2 linked regions of the Solitalea canadensis DSM 3403 genome follow. The protein of the gene in region 2 interacts with the protein of the main gene of each other region in a pairwise test. Links are inferred from orthologs where the notes say so. Each region holds a gene or a part of one and is shown on either strand. Other genes may lie near its edges.

What was found. Proteins that work in one complex are often made in the same cells at the same time.
Region 1: the proteins of sucC (region 2) and sucD interact in binary tests that used the Escherichia coli proteins (3 or more experiments, as listed by UniProt). The link is inferred for Solitalea canadensis DSM 3403 from one-to-one orthologs.

Annotation. Positions count from the first base shown.
Region 1 is NC_017770.1:356,183-359,219, forward strand. Bases 33-3,001 are described here. They hold sucD (succinate--CoA ligase subunit alpha), read left to right. Parts: upstream 33-1,059; coding sequence 1,060-1,944; downstream 1,945-3,001. Other genes in these bases: SOLCA_RS01380 (SDR family NAD(P)-dependent oxidoreductase), read right to left, coding at 33-113; SOLCA_RS01385 (DUF6134 family protein), read right to left, coding at 137-739; fabG (3-oxoacyl-[acyl-carrier-protein] reductase), read left to right, coding at 2,084-2,830. Outside these bases: more of SOLCA_RS01380, read right to left, coding at 1-32. UniProt on the Escherichia coli protein: Succinyl-CoA synthetase functions in the citric acid cycle (TCA), coupling the hydrolysis of succinyl-CoA to the synthesis of either ATP or GTP and thus represents the only step of substrate-level phosphorylation in the TCA.
Region 2 is NC_017770.1:1,537,339-1,540,262, reverse strand. What follows is about bases 69-2,924. They hold sucC (ADP-forming succinate--CoA ligase subunit beta), read left to right. Parts: upstream 69-829; coding sequence 830-2,020; downstream 2,021-2,924. Other genes in these bases: asnS (asparagine--tRNA ligase), read left to right, coding at 2,195-2,924; SOLCA_RS06255 (hypothetical protein), read left to right, coding at 69-607. Also shown: more of SOLCA_RS06255, read left to right, coding at 1-68. UniProt on the Escherichia coli protein: Succinyl-CoA synthetase functions in the citric acid cycle (TCA), coupling the hydrolysis of succinyl-CoA to the synthesis of either ATP or GTP and thus represents the only step of substrate-level phosphorylation in the TCA.

The DNA of each region.
Region 1 (3,037 bases), 1.2 Mb from region 2 along the record:
CCGGGTAGAGCAATAAGGATAATGTTGAATCCTTTAGCTGCACATTGCAAAGCCAGTTCTTTACCAAGTCCGGAACTTCCGCCAGTTATTAAAACATAATTAGTTGTTTTCATGATACGTACAGATTATATGAAGATCAGCTTATCAGCTGCAGATGAATAGTGTAAAGGGTATGATGAATTTCTACTTTATAACAAATACCATTTTTATAATAATAGTAATTGAAGTTCCCATCCGGGAGTTCAAGCTTGTAAAGGTGTGTGTCTGTTTGTTTAATTCGCAAAAGCTGTTGGAAACTATCGGAATAAATCAATTGGTTATCTTTAGGTTCTTTGTAGTACAGTAGTGTGATATTGTAGTCGATTGGGTCACATTTAATCGTTCCATTTTTCTCTTTTGAAAACGTCATATAACCATAATCAGTGGCTTTAGTTTGTTTGTTAGTTTTTTCTTTTCCGTTTACAGTTTTCAATGATGATGAATAGAGCAGTTTCCCATTTTTAAACATCGATTCCTCTTCCAGATTTATCTTTATTTTCATGAGCATTTGCAGTTGCGCACAAGAAACCAGTTTTAGGTAGGTGTTGTCACCATCTTGCTTCTGAAAGCAGCTCATATTGCCAATATTGTCGCCTTTAAAGAGCACCTTATACTTTAACAATTGTTCCTGAGCCCAAATAGAGGGGATGAATAAAAACAATGAGACTGCAGTTGATATATGTTTTATAAAGGATATCATAGTTGTACATCAGGGTTTTAATCCGTTGATATACTTAAGACAATGAAGGTTTATTTTACCCCTATACGGGATAGGAAAAAAAGAAATTAACCCTATAGCAAAGAGTTGTAGTTTAATTGGTTAAAAAGAGGGTTGTTAGGATGCAAAAACCTATGCTGCTAATTCTGAAACTTCTTTTTCAATTTATTAAAATAAACTTAGCTTTGCACCACAACTTTAAACCCATAATTAATTCGCTTTCAACCGAGATTGGATTTATGGGTTTTTATGGCCTTTTAAATAATCGACTTAAATAATCGACATTCATAAATAAGCATAAAATGAGCGTACTAGTTAATAAAAACTCAAAAGTTATCGTTCAGGGATTCACAGGAAGCGAAGGTACTTTCCACGCTTCTCAAATGATTGAATACGGAACAAACGTAGTGGGTGGTGTAACTCCGGGCAAAGGTGGCCAGCATCATCTTGAATTACCAGTATTTAATACTGTGGCTGATGCGGTAAAAGAAACCGGAGCTGATGTGTCGATCATTTTCGTTCCGCCTGCATTTGCTGCTGACGCTATCATGGAAGCTGCTGCTGCTGGCATCAAAGTAATTATTTGTATCACTGAAGGTATTCCTACCAAAGATATGATCCAGGTAAAAGAATACTTAACAGATAAAGACTGCCGTTTAATCGGTCCTAACTGTCCTGGTGTTATGACTGCAGGCGAGGCTAAAGTTGGTATTATGCCAGGCTTTATCTTCACTCCTGGTCGTGTTGGTATTGTTTCTAAATCAGGAACTTTAACTTACGAAGCGGTTGATCAAATTACTAAACAAAATTTAGGTCAGTCAACAGCGATCGGTATTGGTGGAGACCCAATCATTGGTACTACTACCAAAGAAGCTGTTGAATTATTAATGAACGACCCTGAAACTGACGGTATCATCATGATTGGTGAGATTGGTGGTGGTATGGAAGCTGAAGCTGCACGTTGGATCAAAGAATACGGTACTAAACCTGTTGTTGGTTTCATCGCAGGACAAACAGCTCCTCCGGGACGTCGTATGGGCCACGCCGGTGCTATTGTTGGTGGCGCTGACGATACTGCTGCTGCAAAAATGAAAATTATGCGTGAGTGCGGTATCCGCGTAGTAGAATCTCCTGCTGAAATTGGCGAAGCTATGGCAGAAGAGTTGAAGAAGGCCGGAAAAATCTAAGATTAGCTATCAGATATGCGATGTGAGATATGAGACACATCGCATATCTTTTTTATTATAAGGGTTTTGATTTATTTGATTTCTCATTTTCTACTTTCGATCTGATCTCATATCTCAAATCTCATATCTCAAATCTAACATGAAACTTCTTGAAGGAAAAGTAGCCCTGATCACTGGTGCATCTAAAGGAATCGGTCGTAAGATCGCTGAATTATATGCAAAGAATGGTGCGCAAGTGGCTTTCACTTATTTATCATCTGTTGAAAAAGGACAGGCTTTAGAGCAAGAATTACAACAGTTCGGTACTAAGGTTAAAGGTTACCGCTCGGATGCTTCTGATTATGCTGCTGCTGAGCAACTAATCAATGATATTGTAGCTGAATTTGGTAAAATCGATATCGTAGTTAATAACGCCGGTATTACTAAAGATGGCTTATTGATGCGTATGACTGAAGAGCAATGGGATGAGGTTTTACGTGTTAACTTAAAGTCAATCTTTAACGTTACTAAAGCTGCATCAAAACCAATGATGAAACAGCGTTATGGTGTGTTTGTAAACATGAGCTCTATTGTTGGTTTACAGGGTAACGCCGGACAAGCAAACTATGCTGCCTCTAAAGCTGGTATTATTGGTTTTACCAAATCAATTGCTAAGGAATTAGGTTCGCGTAATATTCGTGCAAACGTAGTTTGTCCAGGTTTTATTAAAACTGAAATGACCGAAGTATTGCCTGCTGAGCAAGTAGCAAAATGGTCAGAGTCGATCCCATTAAAACGTATGGGCGAAACTGAAGACGTTGCCAATTTAGCTGTTTTCTTAGGTTCAGAAATGAGTGCTTATATCACCGGACAGTCAATTGCTGTTTGTGGTGGTATGGAGTCGTAATATTTTTTAGTCCATGGACCATAGACCATAGTCCATGGACTTTTCTTTCTACAATTGTTAGTTCAAGGCTCATGGAACTGTTTTTTCTACAGCATCTCTTGAAAATCAACTCTTGTTGATCATTCTTTCAATATACTTTCTTATAACTTATTAACTATTACAACCTGTAAATCCATAACAGGATTATCCTAAAACCTGTAAACTTTT
Region 2 (2,924 bases):
AAGCTTACAATATAGTTTGGGCGATTATACCTTTGATGTTAGTGTTTATTACAAGGACAATAAGCAAGTAGCATTATTTGAAGAAGGTCACAGTGGGGAGGTTGGATACAGACGTCTGAATGTTTTCTTGGAAAATGATAAACCTGTGTTTGCTGAACTAGCTGAAAAAACTTCAATGGGAAGCAATAACCAATTTACGGAAGCAAAGGTTTATTTAAACGATCTCAAAGTAATTAAAGCAGAAGAGCGAAAAAGCAATTTAGAAAGTAAACTGACTGAGAAACCATTTACGCCATTTGTTGCAGATACATTAGGTTTTGCAGCAAAAGCTGATTTTCTAAAAAATGCCATTGACTGTAGCGGAGTGTTTGATTTACCTTTCATGGAGATTAAAAAATCAGGAAACAATGAATACCTTATTTTGGGAAAGGCTGATGCTAACAGTTACAAAGTAATTCTTCATATTATAAAAGCAGATGAGTTGATTAAAAAACTGAAAGCAAATCCTCAGGCGTATAAAGGGAAAAAACTAGATATTCAATGGTCTTATGAAAATATTAAAGGCTATGAAAGGCTTGTTTATAAAAGCGGTTCCTTATCAATTTAACTGAATAAAAAACTGATTTAAAGCATCTATCTTCCTATTTAACAAACAATTACAAATAGCACTTCACCAATACACTGAGCGTGTGTATATTTTAATAGTAAAAATAGCCTTAAAAATTCAATCACAGGTTTTAAAACTTAGCTATAAATACTACTTTTACGGCACAATAAGAAAAGCGCCGTTTTGTTGCGCTATTTCCGAAAAAAGAAAATTTATCCGCAAATGAACATTCACGAATACCAGGGGAAATCCATTCTGAAGAGTTTTGGAGTTCGAATTCAGGAAGGCATCGTAGCCGATACTCCTGAACAAGCCGTTGAAGCAGCAAAACAATTACAAGCCGAAACCGGTACAGGCTGGTGGGTTGTTAAAGCCCAAATCCATGCCGGAGGCCGCGGTAAAGGCGGAGGTGTTAAGTTGGCTAAATCGCTAGATGATGTTAAATCACTGTCTGAACAAATTATCGGAATGCAGTTGATTACTCCTCAAACCGGTCCTCAGGGTAAAAAAGTAAATAAGGTGTTAATTGCGCAGGATGTTTATTACCCTGGCGAAAGCAAAACCTCAGAGTTTTACATGAGTGTTTTGTTAGATCGCGCTAAAGGTCGTAACATCATCATGTATTCTACCGAAGGTGGTATGGATATCGAAGAAGTGGCTGAACACACGCCTGAGAAAATCTTCAAAGAAGAAATCGATCCTAAAGTAGGTTTACAAGGTTTCCAAGCTCGTAAAATTGCTTTCAACTTAGGTTTAAGCGGTGATGCTCACAAAGACATGGTTAAGTTTGTTGCTGCTTTATATAAAGCTTACGAGGCAACAGATTCATCAATGTTTGAGATCAACCCTGTTCTTAAAACCTCTGATAATAAAATCTTAGCTGTTGACGCTAAAGTAAATCTTGACGAGAACGCATTGTACCGTCATGCTGATATCGCTGCTATGCGTGATGAATCAGAAGAAGATCCTACTGAAGTGGAAGCTGGTAAATCTAGCCTTAACTACGTTAAATTAGATGGTAACGTGGGTTGTATGGTTAACGGAGCTGGTTTAGCAATGGCTACTATGGATATCATCAAATTAGCTGGTGGTGAGCCTGCTAACTTCCTTGACGTAGGTGGTACTGCTTCTGCTAAAACTGTTGAAGCGGCTTTTCATATCATTTTGAAAGACCCTAACGTTAAAGCGATCCTTATCAACATTTTCGGTGGTATCGTTCGTTGCGACCGTGTTGCTCAAGGTGTTATTGACGCTTATCAAAACATTGGCAATATTCCGGTTCCAATCATTGTTCGTTTACAAGGAACTAACGCTGTTGAAGCTAAAAAATTAATCGACGAATCTGGATTGAAGGTTTATTCGGCTATTCAATTAAAAGACGCTGCTGAACTTGTTACTAAGGTTTTAGCGTAACAGTTCATAGATCATGGTTAATAGTTCATAGTTGCAATACTATGGCTATAACTTCAATAAATATTTAACAGCAGTTATAGTAAAAGCTATAACTGCTGTTGCTGGTTAATAGATATAGCATATTGCTATGATCAATGAACTATTAACCATTAACTATTTACATATAAATTTACAATGGTAAAAAGAACACGCATCAAAGAAGTCCTTGAATCCACAGCTTTTGGATCGGAGGTGACTATCAAAGGTTGGGTGCGCACTTTCCGCAACAACCAATTCATCGCGCTCAATGACGGGTCGACTATTAATAATATACAAGCTGTTGTTGATTTTAATAATACCGATGAATCGTTGCTGAAACGCATTACCACCGGTGCGGCTGTTTCTGTTACTGGCGAATTAATTGAATCGCTTGGCAAAGGCCAAAAGGTAGAGGTTAAGGTAAAGAGTATTGAAATTTTAGGTGATTGTGATCCGGAAGAATATCCTATCCAACCTAAAAAACACAGCCTGGAGTTTTTACGTGAAAATGCCCACTTACGTTTCCGTACTAATACTTTTGGTGCAGTTTTTCGTGTACGTCATGCTTTAGCATTTGCTGTTCATGAATTCTTTAACCAAAAAGGATTTGTGTACATGCACACTCCTATCCTAACGGCTTCAGACGCCGAAGGAGCTGGTGAAATGTTCAAAGTAACTACTTTTGATATTGGAAATCCACCACGCAACGAAGAAGGAGAAATCGATTATAAACAAGATTTCTTTGGACGCGCGACCAATTTAACCGTTTCTGGTCAGTTAGAGGGAGAATTAGCCGCTATGGCATTCGGAGAAATCTACACTTTCGGTCCTACTTTCCGTGCAGAAAATTCAAATACTACCCGCCACTTAGCGGAGTTTTGGATGA